Regions from separate parts of the Streptomyces parvus genome, predicted to be linked through region 2. Evidence: riboswitches for the same ligand, from Rfam matches in the RefSeq annotation. Region 2 holds a riboswitch; each other region holds the start of a gene.

Region 1 (6,991 bases), 2.2 Mb from region 2:
GCCGCTCGGGCCTGGTCCTGCGACCAGACCAGCAGATCGGGCTCGATGTCGGGGTCGAGCGTCTCGTGGTTGGGGTTGGCGTGGTGGCGGGTGTGCTTGTCCTGCCACCAGCCGTAGCCCATGCCGATGCCGACGTTCGCGGCGACGCGCCCCGCCCTCTCGCTCGCTTTCCGCAGCCGGAAGACCTGGCGGTGGGCGATGTCATGGGCCAGCAGCGCCACCTGGCCGAAGACCGCGGCCAGGAAGACGGCGACGGCCAGGTTCCACCAGGAGGCGCCGACGAGGACGAACGCGGTCCAGCCGGCGACGTACAGCGCGCTCACGGCCACGATGCGGACCGCGTAGTAGCGGGGGCGCCGAGCCATCAGACCCTGGTCGACGATTCTCTTGGACAGCCGGGCGAAATCGCTCCCGGTCGTCCGCTCGGGGCTGACGGAGACTTCTGCGGTCATGAGAACGAACCTCTCGTGGCTGGCATCGGGCAGCCGTTGGACGGTCACCGGCGTTGCGTACGGACTCCGCACCCCGGAGGGGTGGGCCGCTGCTCACCGTGCGAGGCGTTGAGGGCAACCAGGCCAGGCGGTGGGTGCGGGCAGCACCCGGTGCGTCAGGGCGAGACGTATCTGTACGTGCTCCACACCGCCCGGTCAGCGTGGAGTTCGCGCGATCCCGCTCAGTTCTGCGTCAGCATGCCGGTGCGGAGCCGGTCGAGGAGGTGGGCCAGGAGCCGGGAGACGTGCATCTGGGAGAGGCCGAGCCGCAAGCCGATCTCGGACTGGGTCATCTCCTGGCCGAAGCGCAGGGCCACGATGGAACGGTCGCGCTCGTTCAGGTCCGCGAGGAGGGGCGCCAGCGTCTGAAGGTTCTCGACCTTCTCGATGGCGGGGTCGACGTCCCCCTCGATATCACCGTGGGTGACGATCGACGCGCTGTTCCGTTCGCCTCCGACAGTAGCGTCCAGGGATCCCGCGGTGTACCCGTTCGAGGCGACGAGACCGTCGATGATCACCTCCTCGCTGAACCCGAGATGGCGGGCGAGTTCCGGGACGGTGGGATCCCGGTCCAGTCTTCCGGCGAGTTCCTCCTTGGTCCTGGCGAGCGTGACGCGCAGCTCCTGCAGGCGACGCGGTACGTGGACGGCCCAGGTGGAGTCGCGGAAGAACCGCTTGATCTCCCCGACGATGTAGGGGATGGCGAAGGAGGTGAACTTCACCTCCCGGCTGAGGTCGAACCGGTCGATCGCCTTGATCAGGCCGACCGTTCCGACCTGGACGATGTCCTCCATCTCGCCGTTGCCGCGACTGCGGAACCGTCTCGCGGCGAAGTGGACCAGAGACAGATTCGTCTCGATCAGGGTGTTCCGTGCGTACCGGTACTCATGCGTGCCCTCTTCCAGCACCTGCAGCCGTTCGAAGAAGACGGAACTGAGAGCGCGGGCGTCCCTCGGCGCCACCTTGCGAGGGTCGCGGATCTGCGGGAGCGCCGGGAGGGGCGCGGCGGTGACCGGAGCCGGAGCGGTTGTGGATATCGGCATTGCGATGATTCCCCTGCCCCAGAAGGTGCCGCCGGAGACCCGCCGGCACCATGCTCACCTACCCGGATCCGGACGGAATACGCGATCCGGGCAGATGGGCGCGGCAGTGCGCCTACGACTGGTCTCCGCGATCCGGGTACCTCCTGCCCGACGGGCCGTCCTCGGGGCGCTCGGATCCCTTGGCCCGGTCGCTCTGCTCGTACTGGGTCCGGTCCGTCTCCCCCCGCCCGGGCTCGCCGCCGGCGTCCCTCGCCGGAACCGGTCGGCCGCGCGGCGGCGACGTCTGCTCCTGAGGACGACCGAAGCGCCGCTGGGAGTCGCCCTGGGCCGACGTGCCCCGAGCGGGGCCGGCGTCGGTGTCGGGGCGTGCCTCGGTCGCACCGGCTCGGTCGGTCTCGCCTCCGGCCGCCCCGTCCCGGGCGGCCGTACCGTACGACTGCTCGACTCCGGTGCGGTGGCGCTCCGTGTCCTCCTCGCGGTCCAGAGCGTCGCGCCCTCGCTGCTCCCGTTCATGGCGGGCGTTTCGCACCGCCCGGCGTTCGCGCCCGCTCATGACGGCCGAGCCGATGAGCATGAGGAGACCGCCGAGCAGGGCCAGTCCCACGCCGCTGCCGAGCCCGTCACCGTCGCCCGTGACGGTCAGGCTGCCCTGCGCCTGTGCCTGCCGGACCATCCAGAGGACGGCGAATCCGAGCGTGATGATTCCCGCGATCAGGACGAGGAGCCGCGATCGAAACGCGACGCCGAGAACCGTGAGGAGCGCCCCGACGAAGAGAGGGAGAAACATGGAGGCGAACAGCCCCGCACCCGAGTCCGTGATGCCGGCCCCGGTGAAGAGCTCCCAGACCCGGAAGTCGTGTCCGAGCCGCCCCTCGTACCAGTTGCGGAAGGGCGCCCAGACAGCTGCGGCAGCGCCGACGACCGCCAAGATCAGTCCGATGGTGTTACGGATACCCCGTGCCATGCCGCGACCTCCCGGCAAATCGGACGGTGCACGTAAGAAGCTCACATGCCGAACCCCACCCCTGAATTTCACGCTACGCCAGGCCCGAACGCCCTGCCATGCGACTCGACGGCTCCTGGTGCCGCCTCCTCCCGCCGCAGGTCCCGACGGCCGGGTGCTCGGCCCTGCGCGTCTCCGGCGCCACCTCGCCGTAACGGACGTGCCGGGGGGATGCCCGGAGCAATTGGTCAGCCGCACTCCGGGAATGCCGTACAGTTGTGTTTACCGACGCGGGGTGGAGCAGCTCGGTAGCTCGCTGGGCTCATAACCCAGAGGTCGCAGGTTCAAATCCTGTCCCCGCTACTGAAGATCCGGGCCCGGCACGCAGACAGCGTGCCGGGCCCGAGTCGTTGCCCGGCACGGAGTGGTCCATTCAGGAAATCGCCCGCCGGGCCGCACCACGATGCTGCGGGAGTCCGGGCTCCCGCGGCCGGCCGTTCGTACGTGATCGGGCTCGGGGGGATGTATGTCGCCGACCCGTGCTCCGGAAAGAACTACGATCGCTACGGGGACGGCACCGCCGCCTTCGTACGGGACGCACCGACGGTCCGCGCGCAGCACCGGCTCTCCGACTGACCACGGTCGGCCGGGCCGCCACTCGGGTTTCCCCCTATTCGGCCGATGCGGAGTCGCCGCTCGGCGCGGCTCCGGGAAGCCTGGGCGGGGCGCGGTACCGTCCGCAGCCGTGGGTGGACCGGGCAGGAGTGCACAGGTGGGGATGGCCGAGAGACGGCACAGCGGAGCGGCGGGGAGCATCGATGCCGTGGGCCGTGCGGTGTTCGGTTCCCGGGAGGGGGAGCTGACGTTCGGCGGTGGACGGGGCACCGGGCGGTTCATCCGGATGCTGCCCGCCCTGCTCATCGTCGGCGGACTGCTGTTCGACTGGCTGGCCCCGCCCAACTTCACCGCCGTCCCCCTCTTCGTCGCGGCCCCGCTCATCGCCGCCCCGTTCTTCTCGCTGTCCCGGACCGTCCGCACCGGGATCGCTGCGGTCATCTCCGTCACCGTGATGCGGATCTCCGACGGGACGTCCACCCAGGTGGTCCCGGTCATCGAGATGATCACCGTGCTCACGGGCTCGGTGCTGGCCCTCGTCATCAACGGCGTCGTGCGGCGCGGCAACGAGCAGCTCGCCTCGGCCCGCGCCGTCGCCGAGACCGCCATGCGGGCCGTGCTGCCGACGCCCGCCGAGCGGACCGGCGGGCTCCAGGTGGCCGCACGGTACGAGGCGGCCCAGGCGGACGAGTTCGTGGGCGGCGACCTGTACGCCGTCGCGGACACCCCGTACGGCGTACGGATCGTGGTCGGCGACGTCCGAGGCAAGGGGCTGGACGCCGTCGGCGCGGTGGCGGTGATCATCGGCGCGTTCCGGGAGGCCGCCGAGCAGGAGCGTTCGCTGGAGGGCGTGGCCCAGAGGCTGGAGCGGGCGCTGGCCCGTGAGGGGACGCGACGGTACGGGCTGGACGCCATGGAGGGGTTCGTCACCGCTGTACTGGCCGAGATCCCGCCCGGGGCGGCCACGGTCCGTCTGGTCAACCGCGGCCACCCCGAGCCGATCCTGCTCCACGCGGACGGGGCTCTGGAGGTGCTGGCGCCCTCGGTGCCCGCACTGCCGCTGGGGATGGAGCTGGGGGTGTGGCCGGACCGCGCCGAGGAGTGGGCGATGCCTCCCGGGGCGACGCTCCTCGCCTTCACGGACGGCCTGTCCGAGGCCCGGGACGCGAACGGGGTCTTCTACGATCCGGCCGCCCGGCTGCGCGGCCGGATCTTCCCGGGGCCGGAGGAGCTGCTGTCGGCGCTGACCGATGACGTACGGCTGCACACGGGCGGGCATGCCACGGACGACATGGCGCTGATCGCGGTCGGCCGGCCGGCGGAGGGGCAGCCCGTGCGCCGGACCACGGTGAAGATCGTGGGCCGGGGCGACGAGGACGCGGCCCGCTGACGTGGCGACCCCACGCGTCCACGCGTGTACGTGCCGACCGCCGGACTCGGAGCGATGACACGGTGTGTGATCGAAGCGCACCGCTCCGCATAACATTTGATACACCGTCAGAAAAAGACGTGTGGCTGAGCTCCGGTCAAGTCGCCCGATTCCACCCGCTTGTGCCCCGTACCTCCCACCCCTGTTCGTTAATGATCAACAGGAACAGCTTGGAATCGGGCCCGGGTGTCTATTAACGTTCGATAACGCAGCGCGGTCGTCACAGCCGTCGTCAGGGACGGCGCCGCGCGCGAGCGCCGAATTCCGCAAGGGAACCGGGGAACCACCTACATGGGGTGAATCGGACGCCTGCGTCTCGTGAGAGGCGGAGGGGCCCGTAGGAGACCTTCCTGCTCCGAACCCGTCAGCTAACCCGGTAGGCGAGAAGGAAGGAAAGGAGTGCGCCCACGTGGCGTCCAACAAGCCTGCCCCTGAGGCCCCGTCACCCTTCAGCCCCGACAGCTACGGTGGCGCCGAGCGGTCCGTGGGGGAGTGGAATCCCACCGAGGACTCCATCCGTCCCGTGCGCGGCAGGCACCGCGTCGCCAAGCAGCGTGGTCTGGCCCGTAGCTCCACCGTCCTCGGGGTCGGCGTCATAGCGGCCGTCGGAGCGGGGGGCATGGCCACCGCTCAGGACAAGGCACCCGTCTCCATCTCTCTTCCCGATTCCATCGCGGACAACCTCCCCGACGCCAAGTCCCTTCCCGGCGTCGGGTCCTTCATGTCCGACGACGCGGAGGCCGTCCCGGTCGCCGCGGCCGCGCCGCTCACCACCGCCGGACTCACCAGCGCCGAGGCCGAGCAGGGCACCGACGCCGGCGAGGCACTGCGCGCCCGGATCCTCCAGCAGGCCGAGCAGCAGCAGGCCAGCGCCGACGCCGAGGCCAAGGCAGCGGCGGAGAAGGCAGCCGCCGAGAAGGCGGCGGAAGAGGCCAAGAAGCAGCAGGGCGAGGCCGAGGCCGAAGCCGCCGCGAAGAAGAAGGCGGCAGAGGAAGCGGCGAAGAAGAAGGCGGAGGAGGAGCGTCTCGCCAAGCTCGCCGCCAGCTTCTCCCTGCCGGCCTCCTCGTACACGATCAGCTCGACCTACGGTCAGTCCGGCGCGATGTGGTCCTCCGGCCAGCACACCGGCCTCGACTTCGCAGGGGCGGCCGGTTCGCCGCTCAAGGCCGTGCACAGCGGCACGATCACGTCGGCCGGCTGGTCCGGTTCGTACGGCTACCGCACGGTGCTCCAGCTCGATGACGGCACCGAGATCTGGTACGCCCACCAGTCCTCGATCGACGTCTCGGTCGGCCAGAAGGTCACCACGGGCGAGACCATCGGCCGCATGGGCGCCACCGGCAACGTGACCGGCGTCCACCTCCACATGGAGGTCCGCACCGCGGGCGGCTCGGCGATGGACCCGATGGCCTGGCTGACCAGCAAGGGCCTGCAGGTCTGAGCCCTCGGGCCGGCGCGCGCCGTCGGCCCGGGGCCGCCCTTCTCCGGCGGCCCGCCCCGAAACCCCGGCAGCCCTGACGCACACCCCCCGACGTCAGGGCTGCCGGTCTGTCCGGGGGAGGGGGCGACAGGCCCGGAAGGCGTACGCGGCGGAATCCCGGACGGAGTACGCGGCGGAATACCGTCCCCGCCCGGCCCGTTGGACCCTCGCATGACTTCCACGCGCACTCTCCTCGGCACCTCCGGCCTCCAGGTCTTCCCCCTCGCCCTCGGCGGCAACGTCTTCGGCTGGACGGCGGATGAGGAACAGTCCTTCGCCGTCCTGGACGCGTACGTCGCGGCCGGCGGCAACTTCATCGACACCGCCGACGCGTACTCCGCCTGGGTCGAGGGCAACCACGGCGGCGAGTCGGAGACCGTCATCGGCAAGTGGCTCGCCTCCCGTGGCAACCGGTCCGACATCGTCGTCGCCACCAAGGCCGGCGCCCACCCCGACTTCCGGGGCCTGGCCGCCGGCACCATCAAGGGCGCGGCCGAAGCGTCCCTGCGCCGCCTCGGCACCGACCACATCGACCTCTACTACACGCACTTCGACGACGAGACCGTCCCGGTCGAGGAGATCATCACCGCCCTCGACCAGCTGGTGAAGGACGGCAAGGTGCGCCACATCGCCGCCTCCAACATCAGCCCCGAGCGCCTCGCGGCCTCCCTCGCCTTCTCCGAACGCGAGGGCCTCGCCCGGTACGTCGCGCTCCAGCCGCACTACAACCTGGTCTCCCGCTCCACCTACGAAGGCGCGCTCCAGGACACCGCGGCCGACGCGGGCCTCGCCGCCGTCCCGTACTACGCGCTCGCCTCCGGCTTCCTCACCGGCAAGTACCGCCCCGGTACGACGGTTCGGAGCGCACGGTCCGCGAAGGCGGGCGGACACCTGGAATCGGAGCAGGGCCGCAAGGTGCTGGCCGCCCTCGACCAGGTGGCCGGGGAACGGAACGCCGAGATCGCGACGGTGGCCCTCGCCTGGCTCGCC
Region 2 (6,991 bases):
ACCCGGGCGCACTTCACATAACCGCGGTCGGGGCGCAGTCCCATCTCGTTCATCTGGGACACGATGCGGCGGTGCACCGGCTTCATGCCGTCGCGGGCGTCGGGCAGGGCCCTGGAGTAGATCACCGAGTACGCGTACTCGAGGAAGGAGCCCTGCATTTCGTCGACGACGTCGATGTCGAGGATCTTCTCCTCGAAGTCGTCCGGCGGCGGGGTCTTCGTGCTACGGCGGGCCATCGCGGCTGCGACTCCTTCACGGATTCTTTTCGGGCGACCTGAGCTTGTTCGGGACAACACGAGCTGCTGACGCGGTCCATTGTGGACCGCCCCACTGACAACGCCGACCTCGACCCGTCCGAAGGACGGTCCGAAGCCGACCGGGCGGCACGCCGTCGACGGCGCTCGCGACACCATCGACGGAAACATCCGCCGAACGGGAACTTCGCCAGGTGCCGCTGCGCTTGCTTAGAGTGGCAGGTCTGGCAGGAAGTCCAGTATCGCGATCGAAGGGACGTACATGCCCATGGGTCACACGGCCACCGCACAGGCCGGCTCCGGCGGCTTGACAGCGACCGAGCACCGCCTGGCCAACGGCCTGCGTGTGGTGCTCTCCGAGGACCATCTGACCCCGGTCGCCGCGGTCTGCCTCTGGTACGACGTCGGCTCGCGCCACGAGGTCAAGGGACGCACCGGCCTGGCTCACCTCTTCGAGCACCTGATGTTCCAGGGTTCGGGCCAGGTCAAGGGGAACGGTCACTTCGAGCTCGTCCAGGGGGCCGGCGGCTCGCTCAACGGAACGACCAGCTTCGAGCGGACCAACTACTTCGAGACCATGCCCACCCATCAGGTGGAGCTGGCCCTGTGGCTCGAAGCCGACCGGATGGGCTCCCTCCTCGCCGCGCTCGACGAGGAGTCCATGGAGAACCAGCGCGACGTCGTCAAGAACGAGCGCCGCCAGCGTTACGACAACGTGCCCTACGGCACCGCGTTCGAGAAGCTGACCGCCCTCTCCTACCCCGAGGGCCACCCCTACCACCACACCCCCATCGGCTCCATGGCCGACCTGGACGCGGCCACGCTGGAGGACGCCCGCGCGTTCTTCCGTACGTACTACGCGCCCAACAACGCGGTGCTCTCGGTGGTCGGCGACATCGATCCCGAGCAGACCCTCGCCTGGATCGAGAAGTACTTCGGCTCCATCCCCTCCCACGACGGCAAGCAGCCGCCGCGCGACGGGACACTGCCCGAGATCATCGGCGAGCAGCTGCGCGAAGTGGTCCACGAGGAGGTCCCGGCGCGTGCCCTGATGGCCGCCTACCGCCTTCCGCACGACGGCACCCGCGCCTGCGACGCCGCGGACCTGGCGCTGACCGTGCTGGGCGGCGGGGAGTCCTCCCGGCTGCACAACCGCCTGGTCCGCCGAGACCGTACGGCCGTGGCGGCGGGCTTCGGCCTGCTGCGGCTCGCCGGGGCGCCCTCGCTGGGCTGGTTGGACGTGAAGACCTCCGGCGGCGTCGAGGTGGAGACGATCGAGGCCGCCGTCGACGAGGAGCTGGCCCGGTTCGCCGCCGAGGGGCCCACCCCCGAGGAAATGGAGCGGGCCCAGGCGCAGTTGGAGCGCGAGTGGCTCGACCGGCTCGGCACGGTCGCCGGCCGCGCCGACGAACTGTGCCGTTACGCGGTCCTGTTCGGCGACCCACAGCTCGCCCTGACCGCGGTGGGCCGCGTCCTGGACGTCACCGCGGAGGAGGTGCGCGCGGCCGCCGAGGCGGCCCTGCGCCCCGACAACCGGGCGGTGCTGGTCTACGAGCCCATCGAGCCGGCCGACGAGGCCGCCGAGGGCGAAGAGGGCACCGACGCGCACGAGGGGGCGGCCAAGTGAGCGACGCCGCCGTGACTGGAGTAGCCATGGAGTTCCACCCGCAGCCCACGCCCGGCACGGCCCGCCCCTGGGCCTTCCCGGCGCCCGAGCGCGGCGCTCTGCCCAATGGGCTGACCGTGCTGCGCTGCCACCGCCCCGGCCAGCAGGTCGTCGCCGTGGAGATCTTCCTGGACGCGCCGCTGGAGGCCGAGCCCGAGGGCCTGGACGGCGTGGCCACGATCATGTCGCGGGCGCTCTCCGAGGGCACCGACAAGCACAGCGCCGAGGAGTTCGCCGCCGAGTTGGAGCGCTGCGGCGCCACGCTCGACGCGCACGCCGACCACCCCGGCGTCCGGGTCTCCCTGGAGGTCCCGGCCTCCCGGCTGGCCAAGGCGCTCGGACTGGTCGCCGAGGCGCTGCGTGCCCCCGCCTTCGTCGAGAGCGAGATCGAGCGACTGGTGGGCAACCGCCTCGACGAGATCCCGCACGAGCAGGCCAACCCGTCCCGGCGCGCCGCCAAGCAGCTCTCCAAGGAGCTGTTCCCGGCCACCGCCCGGATGTCCCGGCCGCGCCTGGGCACCGAGGAGACGGTCCGGCGGATCGACCAGGCCGCCGTGCGCGCCTTCTTCGACGCCCACGTCCGCCCGTCCACCGCGACGGCCGTGATCGTCGGCGACCTGACCGGCATCGACCTGGACGCGCTGCTGGCGGAGACCCTCGGCGACTGGTCGGGCAACACCGCCCAGGCCCGCCCGGTGCCGCCCATCACCGCGGACGACACCGGCCGCGTGGTCATCGTGGACCGTCCCGGCGCGGTCCAGACCCAGCTGCTGATCGGCCGCATCGGCGCCGACCGGCACGAGCGCGTGTGGCCCGCGCAGGTGCTCGGCACGTACTGCCTGGGCGGGACCCTCACCTCCCGGCTGGACCGGGTGCTGCGCGAGGAGAAGGGCTACACCTACGGCGTGCGCGCCTTCGCCCAGGTGCTGCGCTCCTCCGGCCCCGACTCGGGCGGCGCGGCGATGCTCGCGATCAGCGGCTCGGTGGACACCGAGTCCACCGGACCGGCCCTGGACGACCTCTGGAAGGTCCTGCGGACGCTCGCCGCCGAGGGGCTGACCGACGCCGAGCGCGAGACGGCCGTGCAGAACCTGGTGGGCGTCGCCCCGCTGAAGTTCGAGACCGCCGCCTCCGTCGCCAGCACGCTGGCCGACCAGGTCGAGCAGCACCTCCCCGACGACTACCAGGCCCACCTCTACGCCCGGCTCGCCGAGACGGGCACCGTGGAGGCGACCGCCGCCGTGGTCAACGCCTTCCCGGTCGACCGGCTGGTCACGGTCCTCGTGGGGGACGCCGCGCGGATCGCGGAGCCGGTGAAGGCCCTCGGTATCGGAGAGGTGACCGTCGTCACCGGCTGACACCGCCGCGGAGCACGGCCGCCACCGTGCGACCCACTGCCGTGAACAGGACCCCGACGGAAGAGACTTCGTCGGGGTCCTGTGTTTTTGCCTGTTTAGTCCGCTTCACCACCTTTGGTGGGGTGGTTGCCTGTCTGCCCTGTGGGATGCACGACAAATCCCCTTATCCGTTTGGTGATGGGAAGCCGCCCCGCCTAGCGTCGGCCCGGCTGTCCGTCACCCGTATGCCGCAGCCGCGGCGCCGGGCAGTCATCGCCGAGTCCCCGTCAGGCGCGAGCCTGGGGAGCCGGGGACCCACGCAGTCCCTGGGGTGAATCGGAGGCCCGTGCCGCGAACCGGCGCGGGGATCCGTAGGAGACCTTCCTGCTCCGAACCCGTCAGCTAACCCGGTAGGCGAGAAGGAAGGAAAGGAACCAGCCCCTCCATGGCGTTCACCCGTGCCACCGGGAAGCACCGTGCCCCGAGCCGCCTCACGCGTCGCAGCGCCCAGGCCGCCGGCATCGCGGCCCTGGCCACCACCGGAGTCCTCGGCTCGCTGTCCTCCCCGGCGCTCGCCGCTGACACCGAGGCCGCCAAGGTCGCCGACACCGGCCTCGCCCAGGCCCTCTCCGTCGACGCCACCCTCGCCGAGCAGATCGACGCTCAGGCCCGCGCCCAGGAGCGGCAGGCCGACGCGGTCGCGAAGGCGAAGGCCAAGGCAGCCGCCGAGGCCCGCGAGAAGGCCGCCAAGGCCAAGGCGAAGGCCGAGGCCGAGGCCCGTGCCGAGGAGGTCCGCGAGGAGGAGGCCCGTGCCGCCCGCGCCGCCGAGCGCGCCCGGCTGAACGCCTTCCACCTCCCGGTCGCCGGCTCCCACGTCACCACCGGCTACAACACCGGCGGCTCCCTCTGGTCCTCCGGCAGCCACTCCGGCGTGGACTTCCAGGCCGCCTCCGGCAGTTCCGTCGTCGCGGTCGGCGCCGGCACGGTCGTCGAGGCCGGCTGGGGCGGCGCGTACGGCAACAACATCGTGCTCCGGATGGCGGACGGCACCTACACCCAGTACGGCCACCTCTCGTCGATCGGCGTCTCCGTCGGCCAGAGCGTCTCCTCCGGCCAGCAGATCGGCCTCTCCGGCTCCACCGGCAACTCCACCGGCCCGCACCTGCACTTCGAGGCCCGCACCACCCCCGACTACGGCTCCGACATGGACCCCGTCGCCTACCTGCGCTCCCACGGTCTGAACGTCTGACCCGCCGCGCGCGACCCACCGTCCGAAGGCCCCGGCACCCGCCGGGGCCTTCGGTAATTCCCGCGTGAAGATATCCCTGGATTCCGGCCTGCCATCGGAAATTCCGCCGGATTGTCATAGAGTCACGGAACAGACGTCGGGCGGCCGCGTTTCGCGGGGATCAAGGCGGAGGTTCGGATATGCGCATTCCCGCGCATTCGGTATGCACGGCAATCCGTGACGACATCGTCTCCGGTGTCTACGAGCGTGGCAGCCGCCTCACCGAGGAGTTGCTGGCACGCCGCTACGGGGTCTCCCGCGTCCCGGTCCGCGAGGCGCTGCGCACCCTGGAGTCCGAGGGGTTCGTGGTCACCCGCAGACACGCCGGCGCCTGCGTGGCCGAGCCCACCGTCCAGGAGGCCGCCGACCTTCTGGAGGTGCGGATGCTCCTGGAGCCGCTGGGCGCGGCCCGCGCCGCCCAGCGCCGCACCGAAGCCCACCTGAAGGTGCTTCGCGGTCTGGTCAGACTGGGCCAGGAACGGGCCCGCCGGGGCGAGGGCGAGGACTTGCGCTCGCTGGGCGGCTGGTTCCACGAGACCCTCGCGCAGGCCTCAGGCAGCCCCGGGCTCATCGCGCTGCTCACCCAGCTCCGGCACAAGATCGCCTGGATGTACGCGGTCGAGCAGCCGGCCCGTCCGGTCGACTCCTGGGCCGAGCGCGGCGCGATCGTGGACGCGGTGGCGCGCGGCGACGCGGAACGGGCGAGGGCGCTCACCGCCCAGCACGCGGAACGCTCCACCGCCGAGCACCGGCTCCGCCGCCCGGATCTCCCGGGGCGTCGCACCGCCCCCGTCCCCCCGGTGAGAAGTTCGCAACACGGCGTAAACACTGCGGGCGTCCGGCATTAACAGAAACACCGTATACAAAGAGGGAAGTAATTCCGGGGCACCATTTCACGCTGCCCGCATTGGCGAGGTGCGGATCTTTCCCGAATCCTTCGCGGAAACGAAAGAGCCGTGATCCCTTCACCGGGTCACGGCTCTCGCGCGGGTCGAATCCGGACGGACCGGAGTCGGAGGGGTCAGACGGTCTCCGGAAGCTCTTCCAGGCCCTCGGCGACCAGCTTCGCCAGCCGGTCCAGAGCGGCCTCGGCGTCGTCCGCGTCGGACGCGAGCACGATCTCCTCGCCGCCCTGCGCGCCCAGACCGAGCACGGCCAGCATGGAGGCGGCGTTCACCGGGTTGCCGTCGGCCTTGGCGATCGTCACGGGGACGCCGGAGGCCGTGGCGGCACGGACGAAGATGGAAGCGGGGCGGGCGTGCAGGCCCTCGGCCCAACCGACGTTTACGCGGCGCTCAGCCATGGTTCTGCCCTTCACATATCAATGGTTGTCTAGACCAGTCTCTCATGCAGTGCGCGGTGCTGTGCCCGGCCTCCCGTCCGGCCGTAGGCTTTGGCCATGGAGCCCACGCCGGAACAGAGTCCGCATCACGCGTACCCCGACCACTGGGAAGCGGACGTGGTGCTCCGTGACGGGGGTACCGCGCGCATCAGGCCGATCACCACGGACGACGCCGAGCGACTGGTCAGCTTCTACGAGCAGGTGTCCGACGAATCGAAGTACTACCGCTTCTTCGCCCCGTATCCCCGCCTATCCGACCGGGACGTGCACCGCTTCACCCATCACGACTACGTCGACCGGGTGGGACTGGCGGTCACGATCGGCGGCGAGTTCATCGGGACCGTCCGCTACGACCGCATCGACGACCGGGGCCGCCCCGCCTCCGCCCCCGCCGACGAGGCCGAGGTCGCCTTCCTCGTCCAGGACGCCCACCAGGGCCGCGGAGTCGCATCGGCGCTGCTCGAACACATCGCCGCGGTCGCCCGTGAGCGCGGCATCCGCCGCTTCGCCGCCGAGGTGCTCCCCGCCAACAACAAAATGATCAAGGTGTTCCGGGACGCCGGGTACACCCAGCGCCGCAGCTTCGAGGACGGCTCCGTCCACCTCACCCTCGACCTCGAACCCACCGAGAAGTCCCTCGCCGTCCAGCGCGGCCGCGAACAGCGCGCCGAGGCCCGCTCGGTACAGCGCCTCCTGGCCCCCGGCTCCGTCGCGGTCATCGGCACCGGCCGCACCCCCGGCGGCGTGGGCCGCACGGTCCTGCGCAACCTCCTCGCCGCCGGCTACACCGGCCGCACCTACGCCGTGAACCGCGCCTTCGACGAGGGCCTCGCCACCCTCGACGGGGTCCCCGCCCACCGCTCGCTCGGCGAGATCGACGAGCAGGTCGACCTCGCCGTCATCGCCGTCCCCGCCCACCGGGTCCCCGAGGCCGTCGCCGACTGCGGTGAGCACGGCGTCCAGGGCCTGGTCGTCCTCTCCGCCGGTTACGCCGAGCGGGGCGCCGAGGGCCGCGAGCTCCAGCGCGAACTGGTCCGGCAGGCCCGCTCGTACGGCATGCGGATCATCGGCCCGAACGCCTTCGGCATCATCAACACCGCCGAG
Region 3 (6,991 bases), 2.8 Mb from region 2:
TCCGGGCCGATCTGCTCGATGACGGCGAGGACGGCCTTCTCGACGCCCTTGCCCTGGTAGCGGTTGGGGTCACCGTCGCGAAGCTCGATGGCCTCGAACGCACCGGTGGAGGCGCCGGACGGAACGGCAGCACGGCCCGTGCTGCCGTCGTCGAGGCCAACCTCGACCTCGACCGTGGGGTTGCCCCGGGAGTCGAGGATTTCCCTGGCTACGACGACGTCGATGGACGGCACGAGGCATCTCCTTCTGGGATCTGACACTGGTTGTGCAGGGTCACTGTGGCCTTGCGACCCGAGCCTATCCGCCCCGGCCGCGTCAGTCGGCCGACCGCCCGCCTCCTGGGACGAAAAAGGACCCAAGGGCCTGCATATCGGGGCAGAACTCTAGAAATCTACTGAGTGGTAACAACAAGAGGTGAACGCATACGGGTCCCCGGACACCCGCCGCCCACGAAGAACCCGGCCCGGCGCGCTGGGGGGAAGAGCGCGCCGGGCCGGGAAGCCGTGCGAGGGAGAGTGCCGCCGGACGCTCTCCCTCCGGGGAGGAGAGACGGCGATTACTTCAGGTGGAGCTGCTGACCCGGGAAGATCAGGTTCGCGTCCTCGACGATGTCGTCGTTGAGCTTGAAGAGCTTGCTCCAGCCGCCCTTGACGTCTTCCTTCTGAGCGATCTTGCTCAGGGTGTCGCCGACCTCGACCTTGTACTCGCCGTCGCCCTTCTTGACCTTGTCGCCGGTCGGGGTGGTGACGGTCTTCTTGCTCTCGGCCTTGGGGGCCTCGCGCTGCTCGCTGCGCGTGGTGGGCTGCTCCGCCCGGCGCTCGGGCTGCGCCTGCTCGGGCTTGCTCTCGGACTGGCCGGAGCCGCCGGGGTTCACGCCCGGGTCCACACCGTCGTTGGTGAGGCCGCCGGCGCCGGCGCAGGCCCAGGCACCCGGGCCCTGCATGTCGAGAAGCTTCTCGGCGGTGGCGATCTGCTGGTCCTTGGAGGCCAGGTCGGCGCGCGCGGCGTACTGCGTACCACCGGCGGCGGCCCAGCTCGACTGCGAGAACTGCAGCCCGCCGTAGTAGCCGTTGCCGGTGTTGATGGACCAGTTACCGCCGGACTCGCACTGGGCGACGGCGTCCCAGGTCTCGACGGAGGCGGCGGAAGCGTTGGTCGCGCCCATCAGCGGGACGGCGACGGCGGCACCGGCGACACCCGCGAGGGTGGCGATACGGACGGCCTTGGACGGGCGGCGGTGCTTGCCCTTGCTGTTCAGCAGCATGGAACGAATCTCCTCACCGACGCCTACGAGGTGAGCTGTCGGGTTCGGGCTGATGAGTTGCCCGGCCGTGCGTCCTTGCGCACGGCTTCACCCCTAGCCGGTCCCGTACGTCCCCTCGGAGGGGGCCGTGCGGACCCGGCGGCCTACCTGGGTCCCCCGCTCCTGCCTACGGCGCTTACGCGTCTGTTCCCTTCGACCGACGGCAGGATTCGGCGTGACGGTCGACGGGGCCCGCGGTGCGAGCGGCTTCGACCGTAAACACAGGCAACCCCGACATTCAAAGATGGACATAGGGGGCAATCAACCCGAACTCGCGGTGGTCGGTGGGTCGTTTCCGCAGGTCGGGGGTGATGTGTACGGATGAGCCGGAAGAGATGCGTGAGTTGAAGCAAAGAGACCCATGTCTCACTTACGCAAAGTGGACATAGGCCTCTTAACTGCCTCTACTTTCGGGGCTTTTTCCCGAATTGGATCAGTTGGCGGCAGGCTCCTCGACGGGCCCCTCGGCACCTTTCGGCGCGGCCTGACCGGCCGCCTGATCCAGGCCCAGATCCAGGTTCTGGCCGGGCAGGATCAGGTCCGGGTCGGAGCCCAGGAGGTCCTTGTTGGTCTCGTACAGACCGGACCAGCCGCCGGGCAGCTCCTGGGCATCCGCGATCGCCCAGAGGTTGTCGCCGGGCTGCACCGTGTACGCGCCGGCGGTCGCCGCGCCGCCGCCCCGGGCGTCGCCGTCGCCCCGTGAGGCGTGCCGGCCGGATCCGCGCGGGCCGTCCCCCTGACCCGCTCCGGCCTCCTCGGGCGCGGGGGTGCCGCGGTGTTTGCCGCCCTGGCTCTTCGAGGCGTCGGGGGCGGTGGAGGGGCCGGTGGCGTCGGGGGTGCCGGAGGACGGCGGGGTGGAGGGCGTCACCGAGGAGTCGGGAGCCCCGCCGCCCCTCTCCGCGTCACCGCTGCCGCCCTTGTCCGTCGGGTCGCCCTTCTCACCCTTGCTCTCATCACCCTTGCCGGACTCATCGACTTCACCGGACTCGCCGGATTCACCCGCTTCGTCCGGTACGTCCGCCTCGTCGGTCGGGGTGGACGTCGGGTCGGGGGCCGGCGAGGTGCCCGGGTCGACGCCCGGCAGACTGCCGTCCACCGCGAGGCCCGAGATCACCGCGCAGCTCGGCCACGCCTTGGGGCCCTGGTCGTCCAGGACCTTTTCGGCGACGGAGATCTGCTGCGACCGGCTGGCGAGGTCGGCGCGGGGCGCGAACTCCGTGCCGCCGTACGCCGACCAGGTCTCCTGCGAGAACTGGAGGCCGCCGTAGTAGCCGTTGCCGAGGTCGGCGCTCCACATTCCGCCGCTCTCGCACTCCGCGACCCGGTCCCAGGTGCCGGCGTCGGCGGCGGTCGCGCCGCTCGCACCGAGCAGCGGGATGGCGATGGCCGATCCCGTCACCCCTGCGGCGACGACGAGGGCGGGTGCCTGGCGAGGGCGGCGGTGTCTGCCGTTCGCGGAGCCCATGGGTATGCCTTCCGTGCGACTGACGAGCGAGTGACCTGAGCGCCGCGCAGCAGGATTCCCTGCCTGCGTCGGCACACAAGTGACGCGTGAGCAACGTGCGACCGACGCGTCGAACCGTGAACCTAGCGGGACTCGAACGTGTGTCACAAGTCGATGCAGCGCAGATCACGTGAAAGTCACAGAGTTGACAGCGTGTCACTTTTTTCGGAACGGATTCCCGGTTCGAAGGCCACCGGAAGGGTGCGCAGTCCGCGCATGATGAGCCCGCCGCGCCAGCGCAGATCGGCAGGTTCTTCCGCAAGTCGCAGGTCGGGAAGGCGTCTCAGGAGCGTGGCCAGCGCGGTCTGCCCTTCGAGGCGGGCCAACGGCGCCCCCAGGCAGTAGTGGATGCCGTGGCCGTAGCCGAGGTGCTGATTGTCACGCCGTGCAAGGTCGAGCGTGTCCGGATCCGTGAACCGTTCGGGGTCCCGGTCGGCCGCCGCGAGCACCACCAGCACGGGGTCCCCGGCGGCGATCTCCTCGCCGCCCAGGGTCAGCGGCTCGGTGGCGTACCGCCAGGTCGCCATCTCGACCGGCCCGTCGAACCGGAGCAGTTCCTCGATCCCCGTCGTCAGCAGGGCGCTCCGCCCCGGGTCCGGGGACGCCGCGAGGGAGGCCTCCAGCCGGGCGCGCTGCTCGGGGTGGCGCAGCAGGGCGTAGGTCCCGTTGCCGATCAGATTGACCGTGGTCTCGAACCCGGCGAACAAGAGGATGAACGCCATCGCGGCCGCCTCGTTCTCCGTGAGGTGCTCGCCGTGGTCGCTGGCCCGGATGAGCCCCGAGATCAGGTCGTCCCCGGGATTCTCCCTTTTGCGGTGGATGAGTTCGGCGAGATAGCCGCGCATCTTCTTCACCGACCGGGCGACCCCGCCGCGCGGCCCGCCCCCGTGCCGGATCATCATGCCAGCCCAGTCCCGGAAGTCGTCCTGGTCCTCGCGGGGGACGCCGAGCAGGTCGCAGATGGCGTAGATGGGGAGCGGGAAGGCGAAGTCATGGATCAGGTCGGCCTTGCCCTCCTCGATGAACCCGTCGATGAGCCGGTCCGTCAGCTCCTGCACGCGGGGCGCGAACTCCGCGACCCGGCGCGGGGTGAACGCCTTGGACACGAGCCGGCGCAGCCGGGTGTGGTCCGGTGGATCGATATTGAGCAGATGCGTCATCAGCTCCGCCTTGCGCTCCCCCGGGATCCCCGTCTTCCCCTTGGCGTGCGGCGACTCGGCGTGGTTGGCCGGGTTCTTGGAGAGCCGCGCGTCGGCGAGCGCCTGCTTGGCATCTCCGTACCGCGTCACGAGCCAGGCCTCGACCCCGCTGGGCAGCGCGGTGCGGTGGACGGGGCGGTGCTCGCGGAGCCAGGCGTAGGCGGGGTAGGGGTCGGAGGCGAACTCCCAGGTGAAGAGTGCGGGGGCGGTGGTGCCGCGGGGGCAGCCGGGGGTGTCGTTCACTCGCCCTCCACCGCCAGGATCGCGTCGCGGTACGCCCGGGCCGCCGCGCGCAGGGCGGCTTCCGGGTCGGTGCCGTTCGCCTCGGCGGCCACGGCCAGGGCGAGGAGTTCGTAGCCGATGGAGTCGCCGGTGGGCAGGGGGACGTCGAGGCCGGCTGTGCGGGCGCGGCTGCCGAGTTTCGCGGCGAGGGCCAGGCCGGGCTGGCCGAGGGGGACGCCTTCGGTGACCGAGGTGCGCTGCTTCTCGATCGCCTTGGTGCGCAGCCAGTGCGCGTGGACGTCCTCGGGGGTCTCTGCGGTCTCGTCGCCGAAGACGTGCGGGTGGCGGTGGATCAGCTTCTCGACGAGGCCGCCCGCCACGTCGTCGACGGCGAAGGGTTCCTCGGGGTCCTCCTCGGCGATGCGGGCGTGGAAGACGACCTGGAGCAGGACGTCGCCCAGCTCCTCGCGGAGTTCGTCCCGGTCGCCGTCCTCGATCGCCTCGACCAGTTCGTATGCCTCCTCGATGGCGTACTTGGCGAGGCCCCGGTGCGTCTTCTGCGAGGTCCAGGGGCAGGCGCGGCGGATCCGGTCCATGACCTGGACCAGGTCGAGGAGGCGGGCGCCGGGCAGGTCGTAGGAGCCGGGGAGCAGTTCCAGGTCCGGCATGGCCACCCGGCCCGAGCCACCGAGGCGGGCCAGGCCGTCGGTGAGGGGGCCGTTGCCCTCGCCGCCGGTCAGGACGACCACCGTCCGGCCGCCCGCGCAGTCCGCGACCAGTTCGTCCGCGGAGGGCGTGGCGTGTTCGACGCGTACGCCCGCCTCGCGGAGGTAGGGCAGCTGCGGCTGGTCCGGGTCCGCGGTGAGGACGCGGTCGGCGGCGTGCAGGGTCTGCCAGGCCGGCCAGGACAGCAGGCCGGGCGCGACCCGGTGGCTGGCGGTGAGCAGGACGATGCGGCCGGGGTCGGCGGGGGGCTCGACGGAGGTGTCGGGGGCTTCGGCGTTCACCCTGCGAACCTACCTCCGCAAGCGAACCCGCTTCCGGCCGCGGCCGGGCCGGGTCAGGTCTCCGTCGGCTGCTCGGGGGTGAACTCGGTGCGCTGGGTGATCCAGGGCGCGCTGTAGTCGCCGAGCTGCATCTTCTGGTCGTCCCAGGTGCCGAAGCGCGGGTTGACGTCGATGTCGAGGGCCTTGGACGCCTTCGTGAGCGCCTCGCCGACGACCTGTTGGCCGGCGGGCGTGCCCAGGTCCGCGCCGAGCGCCCGGGCCAGCTTCGGGAGCTGGACCTCCTGGCGCATGTCGGCGTCGATCTGGTCCGGGGCCACCCAGCGCTGCTGGAGCATCATCGCCTCGAACTGGTCCTCGCCGCCCTGCTGGGCGAGGCTGGCCTGCCGCATCTCCTGGATCTCCTTGCGGGAGACCGTGACTCCCGCGTCCTCGGCGGCGCGGTCGAGGATCCGGCCGAAGATCAGCCCGTGCAGCTTGGCGCGGTTGAGCTGGCCCGACTTGTTCACCAGCTGGGCCGCCTGCGGGGAGCTCTCCTGGGCGGTGCGGACCTCGGCGGCCCGCTCCTGGACCGCCGACACCTCGATCCGCTCGCCGCCCACGACGGCCGCGGCACCGGGGTGGGCCTGGTTGCCGCAGGCCGACAGGAGCGGCGCGGCGACGAGCGTTGCGGCGAGGACGGAGAGCGCGGTGCGACGGCGGCGGTGCAAAGGAGCCTCCCGGGGAGAGTTTGTGCATCGGTGCACAAAGCCTTGCGGTGATCGATGTTAGGCAGTGGATGTGGCCTGTGCCACTGATTCGACCAACGATTCGGGAGGAGTTGGGGATGTGGTGCCTGACCGGGTCGGTCCGGGGGCGCTGTCAGCCGCCGCGGACGTCCCGCTGGTGGCTGAGCAGGCGGCGCAGGTCCAGGGGCAGCGGGTGGTGCGGCCCGTAGGTGCGCTCGGCGTCGTACAGCAGCGCCTGGAGCTGGGCCCGGCCCGCGGTGTGGTCGCCGACCGCCAGGAGCAGTTGTCCGATGCGGTGCCGGATGTCGAGGGCGCGGCCGGGGTCGGAGGTGATCGGCCCGTAGGCGTTCTCGTAGTACGGGAGGACCGCGCGGTACTCGACGAGGGCGGCCCCGGCCTCGCCGAGCTGTTCCAGGCACTGGGCCGCGTCGTAACGGAACTGGAGGGCCTGGCTGTCGGCCGGGCCCGCCTCGGCGGTGCGGTCCTCGGCGAGGCGGCGCAGCTCGGGCAGGGCGCGGCGGTACTGCCCGTCGTCCATGAGCGTCGCGGCGTACTGCTTGCGCAGGATGCGGACGACCGGTGAGTGCTCACCGTGCTCGGCCGCGGCGGCCGGGAGCGTGGCGCCGAGGACGTCCACGGCCTGGGTGATCCGGCCCTCGCCGAGGAGCTTCTTCACCTCGTCCACGGCCCGCGCGACGTCCAGCCGGCCGGGCGGCGGGGTGGTGGGGCGGGCCGGGGCGGCCTGGGCCGGGGACGGGAAGGCTGCCGGGGGCTGGGTGGGGGACGGCGGGCCGCCGAGGGTGGGCCGCGTCGCGGCCAGGACGGGCGGCGGCGCGGCGAAGGTGGCGGGCGCGGGAACGGGGGCCGGGGTGGCGGCCCGGTCCGGCCAGGGGGCGTGCGGCCGCAGGAACGGGCGGGTCGGGTCGAGCGGCCCGGCGGGGGCCCCGTGCTTCGGCAGCAGCGGGGCCAGTTCCTCGTACACCTCCTGGGCGGAGGCGGGCCTCTCCTGCGGGTCCTTGGCGAGCAGCCGC
Region 4 (6,991 bases), 780 kb from region 2:
CACACCATCGGCTTCGACAAGGTCTACGAGCGGGCCGAGGGCGCGTACTTCTGGGACGCGGAGGGCAACGACTACCTCGACATGCTCGCCGGGTTCGGCGTCATGGGGATCGGCCGGCACCACCCGGTCGTCCGCAAGGCCCTCCACGACGTGCTCGACGCCCAGCTCGCCGACCTCACCCGCTTCGACTGCCAGCCGCTGCCCGGACTGCTCGCCGAGAAGCTGCTCACCCACAGCCCGCACCTGGACCGCGCCTTCTTCGGCAACAGCGGCACGGAGGCGGTCGAGACGGCATTGAAATTCGCCCGGTACGCCACCGGGAAGCCCCGGGTCCTCTACTGCGACCACGCCTTCCACGGACTCACCACGGGATCCCTCTCGGTCAACGGGGAGCGCGGCTTCCGCGACGGCTTCGCCCCGCTGCTCCCCGACACGGCCGTCCCGCTCGGCGACCTCGACGCGCTGCGCCGCGAGCTGAAGCGGGGCGACGTCGCGGCCCTGGTCGTCGAGCCGATCCAGGGCAAGGGCGTGCACGCCGCCCCGCCCGGCTATCTGCGCGGGGCCCAGGAGCTGCTGCACCGGCACAAGGCGCTCCTGATCGCCGACGAGGTCCAGACGGGCCTCGGGCGTACCGGGGACTTCTACGCCTACCAGCACGAGGAGGGGGTCGAGCCCGATCTGGTGTGCGTGGCCAAGGCCCTTTCCGGCGGCTATGTGCCGGTCGGCGCGACCCTCGGCAAGGACTGGATCTTCCGCAAGGTCTACTCCGCGATGGACCGGGTCCTCGTCCACTCCGCGAGCTTCGGTTCCAACGCCCAGGCGATGGCGGCCGGGCTCGCCGTCCTGACGGTGATGGAGGACGAGGAGACCGTCGCCAACGCCCGGCGCACCGGCGATCGCCTGCGCGAGCGGCTGGCCGCCCTGGTGGACCGGTACGAACTGCTGCACGAGGTGCGCGGCCGCGGGCTGATGATCGGCATCGAGTTCGGCAGGCCGTCGTCGCTGAAGCTCCGCAGCCGCTGGACCATGCTCCAGGCGGCCCGCAAGGGACTCTTCGCCCAGATGGTCGTGGTGCCGCTGCTCCAGAAGCACCGGATCCTCACCCAGGTCTCCGGCGACCGCCTGGAAGTGATCAAACTGATTCCGCCGCTGGTCATCGGGGACGCGGAGGTGGACCGTTTCGTGGAGGCGTTCACCTCCGTCATGGAGGACGCGCACAGCGGCGGCGGGCTGATGTGGGACTTCGGCCGGACGCTGGTCAAGCAGGCCGTGGCCAACCGCTGACCTGGCACTTGCCTCTGAGGCAAGTTACTTGCCTCAGAGGAAAGATCCTGGCCCAATAGAGGTATGAACCCTCCGGACGAAGGGGTGCCGGACGAGCTCCCCGGCGTCGCACCCCGACTGCGCGATCTGCGCCGTTCCCGCGGCCTCACCCTGGAGACCGCGGCCCAGCGGGCCGGGCTCTCCCCGGCCCATCTCTCCCGGCTGGAGACCGGCCGCAGGCAGCCCTCGCTGCCGATGCTGCTGGGGCTCGCCCGCATCTACGGTACGACGGTCTCCGAGCTGCTCGGCGAGCAGCCGCCCGAACGGGACGCGATCATCCGCGGCGGCGGCTTCGAGGGGGCCAAGGCCGACGGCTGGATGTACCGGCAGGCGGGCGGCTCCGGCCGCGCCATGCAGGCGCTGCGGGTACGCGTCCCGTACGGCGCCCAGGGCGACCTGGTCCGGGTCCACCCCGGCGAGGAGTGGCTGTACGTCCTGGAAGGCCGGCTGCGGGTCGGGCTCGGCGACGCCGTCCACGACCTCGAACCCGGCGACAGTGCCCACTTCGACTCGCTCACCCCGCACCGGATCGCGGCCGTCGACCGCTGCGGCGCGGAGCTGCTCTTCGTCCACTCCCTGTTGCAGAGCCCCGCCGCCGAACTCTGCCTCGGCAGCGGATTGCACCCGCGCTGACCGGCCGTTCCCGCCGGCTCCACCCTTCACTCCACCGGCCGCGAGGCCGACAGAGAGGACCGTCATGTCCGATTCCGAGCACTATGACCCGCTGGGCCCCGGACGCCGCGCGAACGAGGACCCGCAGGAGAAGCGGATGCCGCGCGGCGTCATCATCCGGCTCTTCGCCTATCTGGTGGCGGGCCACATCGTCGCTGGCTTCCTCTACCTGCTCTTCGTGGTGGCCGGGAGCAAGTGACGCGCCGTCCCGGGGCGAACTGTCACCGGAGGGGTCAGCCCGCGTCGAGCAGCCGCTCGCGCAGCCGCTCCCGGGTCTCGGGGGAGATCTTCAGCCCCTCGGACAGATAGCGGTCCGTCGTTCCCCAGTTCTCCTCGATGGCCGCGAAGGCCGCCGCGAGGTAGGCGGGCCGCGCCCCGAACAGCGGGTCCAGCAGCTCCAGCACCTCGGGCGACATGCCGGCTCCGGACGGATCGGAGCGCTTCACCTTGTACCGGCGGTGGAGATCGTTGGACTTGAGGTAGTCCTCCTCGATCGCCTCTCGTACGACGCCGACCGCGAGCAGGGCGACCGCGATCGAGAGGCCGGCCCGGTCCTTGCCCGCCGCGCAGTGCATCAGCGCCGGGACGCTGTCCTCGGCCAGGGCGTGCAGGACCCGGCTGTGCTCGGCGGTGCGGTCCTCGATCGTCGCGCGGTACATCCGGATCATGCGGTCGACGCCCTTGCCGCCCGCTAGGACCGAACGCAGCTGCTCGATGTTGCCGCTGCCCACCAGCCGCCAGAACTCCGCGCCGTCGGCCGGGTCCGAGAGCGGAATGCTGACATTGCGGACACCGGCCAGCTCGATGTCGTAACCGTCGAGCCGGTGGTCGGCGGAGTGGCGGAAGTCGAAGATCGTGTGCAGTCCCAGCCCGTCGAGGAAGGCCGCGTCCTCGGCGGTGGCGTGCGCCAGATGGCCACTGCGGTAGAGCCGGCCGAAGGCGGTGCGCCGCCCGTCCGTCGTGGGGAGCCCGCCCACATCGCGGAAGTTGCGGACTCCGGTCAGCACGGTCTCTGTCGGCGGGACCTGCGGCACCTGCTGGGTCACGGGGGCTCCTGGGATCTCGGGCGTCGGCGCGGCTCTCCGGCGAGGGCGCTCCCGTGACGATACGACATCGATTCGACGGAAAATCATCACGGCCGCCTCCCCGGCGACGGGTGCCGGGGAGGGTGGGCTGACCCGGTGTCAGGAGCGCCGCTCGCGACATGTCCGTATTGGTGCATTTCGCAGAACATGCCCCGCTAATGGGGGAGATGGGATTTCGGAGGTGAGCGGGATCATATCCGTGACGGTCCGTGGTGAGCGCACCGTCGAGCTTTCCCGTTGCCCGTACGGAAATCCAAGATCCGTGATCCACGGAGTGTGACGGGAAATCCGGAGCGATATCGAATCGATGATTCCGCCGCGCAACCGATGGCTTGTTCCGCCCGTCCCGACCGGTTTACGGTCACCGTCAATCCGGACGGATCGCCTAATCCTGCCGCCGCCCGGAATTCGCACCCACCCACTCACGTGTGGCAGGAGCGGGGGAACCAGGTAAGCCGCCGATCCGGAGATCCGGACCGGCTAGGGGTGAAGTCGCCGCAACGCGACCGGGCATCTCCAGCCCGAACCCGACAGCTCACCTCGCAGGCGCCGGAGAGGAACTTCCCCATGCCCGAAAAGGGTAAGCACCGTCGTCCGAAGTCCGGCCCGATCTCCCGCGGCTTCCTCGCCGCAGGGACCGGCGGCGCCGCACTCGCCCTCCCGCTCATCGGCGCCACCGGCGCGAACGCCGCGGGCCAGGCCGCCCCGGCCGCCAAGCCGGCCGTCGCCTCGGTCGCAGCCGCGCACACCGCTCCGGCCGCGTCGAAGGCCGCCCCGAAGACGTACGCCGTGGTCGCCGGCGACTACCTGTCGAAGATCGCCGCCGAACACCAGCTCAAGGGCGGGTGGGAGAAGCTCTACCAGGACAACCGCTCCACCGTCGGCGACAACCCCAGCCTGATCCACCCGGGCATGAAGCTGACCCTCGGCGCCAAGGGCTCCGCCCCGGCCGAGAAGTCCGCCGCCCCCAAGGCCGCCCCGAAGAAGGCCGAACCGGCACCGAAGGCCGCGCCGAAGGAAGCCCCCAAGGGCGACACCATCTCCGCCGACGACTCCGAGAGCTCCGGCGCCTCCGCGCAGACCGGCTCCTCCGAGGCCGCCGGCTCCGGCTGGTCCGCCCCGCTGGCCAACGCCAACGTCACCACCCAGTACCGCGCTTCCGGCGCCAGTTGGTCCAGCGGTTACCACACCGGTTCGGACTTCCAGGCCGCCTCCGGCACCCCCGTCCTCGCCATCGGTCCGGGTACCGTCGTCTCGGCCGGCAACAGCGGCTCGTACGGCAACGAGGTCGTCATCAAGCACGAGGACGGCATGTACTCCCAGTACGCCCACCAGTCCTCGCTGAACGTCTCGGTCGGCCAGAGCGTCACCGGCGGCCAGCAGATCGGCCTCTCCGGCTCCACCGGCAACTCCACCGGCCCGCACCTGCACTTCGAGGTCCGCACCGGCCCGAGCTACGGTTCGGACGTCGACCCGATCGCCTACCTGCGTCAGCACGGCGTCTCCGTCTGACCGATCGGCGACGAGAAGTGTCCGAGAGGCGGTGCGCGGCGGCGCACCGCCCCTCGCTTTATTCCGGGTTTACCGAAAACTGACCGGGTGGTCTATCTCACCACCCGTCAACCCCGTATTACGGTCGCGTAGGTCACATCGGACGATGCAGGATAAGTCCTTGTGGCAGACGATTCGAGAAACAACCAGCAGCACACCATCGGGTCGTACGCGGCGATCGGCGACAGTTTCACCGAGGGCGTCGGCGACCCCGGCCCCGACGGGACCTTCGTCGGCTGGGCGGACCGCTTCGCGGTGCTCCTCGCCGACCGGCTCCCGGCCCCCGATCCGGCCGGCCCCGAGGACGCCCCGTACGAGGACTCCCCGCACGGGGACTTCCGCTACGCCAATCTCGCCGTGCGCGGACGCCTCCTCGACCAGATCGTGGAGGAACAGGTCCCGCGCGCCAAGGAACTGGCCCCCGACCTGGTCAGCTTCTGCGCGGGCGGCAACGACATCATCCGGCCCGGCACCGACCCCGACGATCTCGCCGAGCGCTTCGAGCGGGCCGTCGCCGATCTGAGCAACGCCGTCGGCACGGTCATGGTCACCACCGGCTTCGACACCCGGGGCGTTCCGGTGCTGCGCCACATGCGCGGCAAGATCGCCACCTACAACGTCCACCTGCGGGCCATCGCCGACCGCTACCAGTGCCCCGTGCTGGACCTGTGGTCGCTGCGCTCGGTCCAGGACCGCCGCGCGTGGGACGCCGACCGGCTGCACCTGTCGCCCGAGGGCCACACCCGCGTCGCGCTCCGCGCCGCCCAGATCCTCGGCCACGAGGTGCCCGCCGATCCCGACCAGCCCTGGCCGCCGCAGGCCCAGCGCAGGCCCTTCGACGCGCGGCGCGACAACATCCAGTGGGCCCGCGAGTACCTGGTGCCCTGGATCGGCCGACGGCTGCGCGGCGAGTCCTCCGGCGACCACGTCGCGGCCAAGCGCCCGGACCTGCTGCCGCTGTAGCAGGCCCCTCAGGGCTCCAGCAGGGGAAGGGCACGCCGGGACGGGTCCGGCACGACGAGCCCGTCCGGCGGCGTGCCCGTGCCGTACCCGGCCGGTATCCGCTCCAGGACACCGCCGGCGAACACGTCGTACAGCGGCAGCGACTCCAGATGCACATAGCCGATGTGGCAGTCGCACACGGCGAGCGGACACGCCCGCGGGCCGAGCGCCCGCCGGTAGCTGCCGTCGTAGAGATTGCCCAGCTCCGCCTTGACGAAGTGACAGCGCCGCACCGTACCGTCCCCGTCCACCGAGATCACCGACTCGCCCGTCCGGCAGGGCAGTCCCGCCGAGTGGTGCGGATCGCGGCTGTAGGGGAACAGCGGATCCAGCTCCGTCCAGCGCGCCGCCTCCTCATCGGTGTACGAGCGCCCCTCGGCGGCGTTCACCCAGAGATAGACCGCGTCCGGCAGCTGGGCCCGCAGCCGCCGCGCCTCGTCGAGATGCTCGTCGAACCCCACCACCCCCACGCTGTAGCGGATGCCCTTCGCCGACAGGTCCCGGCATTTGCCCAGAAAACGGTCGTACGGGGTCTGCCCGGGGTGGTACGTGCACCAGAGCGCGATCCGCTCCGGATCGGCGTCCGCCAGCCAGTCGGTGCGGCCGCTCAGGTTCGTCTGGATCGCGACCCGGTTCATGTGCGGAAGGCGCGACAGCTCGGTCAGCGCCCGCCGGTACCAGGAGCGCACCAGCCCCTCACCCCACGGTGTGAACAGCACCGACAGCCGGTCGCCGCTCTGCGCCGCGGCCCAGCCGGTGAACCGCTCCAGCGCCTCCCGGTCAGCCGTGAGCTGGGCGCGGCTGTCCCGCCGCTTGGCGAACGGACAGTAGGGGCAGTCGTAGTCGCAGGAGGCGAGCGGTCCCCGGTAGAGAATCGTCAGGTCCATCTCCGGCTCACTTCCGCTCGTACGCGGCCATCGCCGCCCGCACCCCGGGGGAGAACAGCGCGGGACCCAGCGCGTCGGAGTGGGCGAGGCCGGACGGGGACAGCCTGAGGAGACCGTCCGGCGCCGACGTGTCCAGCCAGCCCCGCCGCGCGAACCCCGCCAGCTCGGCCGGGAAGTCCGCGGCCGGATCGGTGCCGAAGCGGGCCCGGTACTCCGCCACCGGCAGCCCCGCCGCCTGGAGCAGCGACTGCAGCAGATGCCGCCGGCGTGCCTCGTCCGCGTCGACGTACCGGCCGACCTCGGCGCGGGAGAAGTCCTCGGTGGCGGTGAAGTCGTCGATGATCGACCGGATCTCCCGCATGTCCACCGCGTAGTCGAAGGAGTAGTGGAGGGCGGAGGTGTACGAACGGGCACCGCAGCCCAGGCCGATCATGCCGTCGGTCTGGCAGGCGTAATCCTCCGGGCCCTCCT

Evidence for each region. Region 2 has a riboswitch for cyclic di-AMP ahead of RNL97_RS25455 (M23 family metallopeptidase). Riboswitches for the same ligand answer to the same signal wherever they lie in the genome.
Region 1: it holds a riboswitch for cyclic di-AMP, as region 2 does, so the genes downstream of both, RNL97_RS15310 (M23 family metallopeptidase) here and RNL97_RS25455 (M23 family metallopeptidase) in region 2, are expected to answer to the same signal.
Region 3: it holds a riboswitch for cyclic di-AMP, as region 2 does, so the genes downstream of both, RNL97_RS12740 (LysM peptidoglycan-binding domain-containing protein) here and RNL97_RS25455 (M23 family metallopeptidase) in region 2, are expected to answer to the same signal.
Region 4: it holds a riboswitch for cyclic di-AMP, as region 2 does, so the genes downstream of both, RNL97_RS28900 (M23 family metallopeptidase) here and RNL97_RS25455 (M23 family metallopeptidase) in region 2, are expected to answer to the same signal.

Annotation. Positions count from the first base shown of each region.
Region 1 covers NZ_CP135079.1:3,202,548-3,209,538, reverse strand. Annotated here, with positions in the region: gene RNL97_RS15340 (fatty acid desaturase family protein) at 1-452, opposite strand, end outside; gene RNL97_RS15335 (SigB/SigF/SigG family RNA polymerase sigma factor) at 674-1,534, opposite strand; gene RNL97_RS15330 (hypothetical protein) at 1,647-2,498, opposite strand; tRNA gene RNL97_RS15325 (tRNA-Met) at 2,767-2,840, shown strand; partial or broken gene RNL97_RS33110 (TipAS antibiotic-recognition domain-containing protein) at 2,958-3,113, shown strand; gene RNL97_RS15315 (PP2C family protein-serine/threonine phosphatase) at 3,256-4,482, shown strand; cyclic di-AMP (ydaO/yuaA leader) riboswitch at 4,767-4,918, shown strand; gene RNL97_RS15310 (M23 family metallopeptidase) at 4,931-5,962, shown strand; gene RNL97_RS15305 (aldo/keto reductase) at 6,173-6,991, shown strand, end outside.
Region 2 covers NZ_CP135079.1:5,424,918-5,431,908, forward strand. Annotated here, with positions in the region: gene RNL97_RS25440 (DNA gyrase/topoisomerase IV subunit A) at 1-236, opposite strand, end outside; gene RNL97_RS25445 (M16 family metallopeptidase) at 517-1,881, shown strand; gene RNL97_RS25450 (M16 family metallopeptidase) at 1,908-3,278, shown strand; cyclic di-AMP (ydaO/yuaA leader) riboswitch at 3,522-3,688, shown strand; gene RNL97_RS25455 (M23 family metallopeptidase) at 3,703-4,506, shown strand; gene RNL97_RS25460 (GntR family transcriptional regulator) at 4,686-5,393, shown strand; gene RNL97_RS25465 (HPr family phosphocarrier protein) at 5,567-5,848, opposite strand; gene RNL97_RS25470 (bifunctional acetate--CoA ligase family protein/GNAT family N-acetyltransferase) at 5,945-6,991, shown strand, end outside.
Region 3 covers NZ_CP135079.1:2,645,099-2,652,089, forward strand. Annotated here, with positions in the region: gene eno (phosphopyruvate hydratase) at 1-233, opposite strand, end outside; gene RNL97_RS12740 (LysM peptidoglycan-binding domain-containing protein) at 557-1,264, opposite strand; cyclic di-AMP (ydaO/yuaA leader) riboswitch at 1,270-1,448, opposite strand; gene RNL97_RS12745 (transglycosylase family protein) at 1,737-2,768, opposite strand; gene RNL97_RS12750 (cytochrome P450 family protein) at 2,945-4,249, opposite strand; gene RNL97_RS12755 (nucleoside triphosphate pyrophosphohydrolase) at 4,246-5,235, opposite strand; gene RNL97_RS12760 (SurA N-terminal domain-containing protein) at 5,289-5,942, opposite strand; gene RNL97_RS12765 (serine/threonine-protein kinase) at 6,094-6,991, opposite strand, start outside.
Region 4 covers NZ_CP135079.1:6,209,072-6,216,062, forward strand. Annotated here, with positions in the region: gene RNL97_RS28880 (aspartate aminotransferase family protein) at 1-1,284, shown strand, start outside; gene RNL97_RS28885 (helix-turn-helix domain-containing protein) at 1,348-1,956, shown strand; gene RNL97_RS28890 (DUF6126 family protein) at 2,021-2,194, shown strand; gene RNL97_RS28895 (tyrosine-protein phosphatase) at 2,229-3,041, opposite strand; cyclic di-AMP (ydaO/yuaA leader) riboswitch at 3,486-3,644, shown strand; gene RNL97_RS28900 (M23 family metallopeptidase) at 3,648-4,592, shown strand; gene RNL97_RS28905 (SGNH/GDSL hydrolase family protein) at 4,755-5,594, shown strand; gene RNL97_RS28910 (STM4011 family radical SAM protein) at 5,603-6,520, opposite strand; gene RNL97_RS28915 (STM4012 family radical SAM protein) at 6,528-6,991, opposite strand, start outside.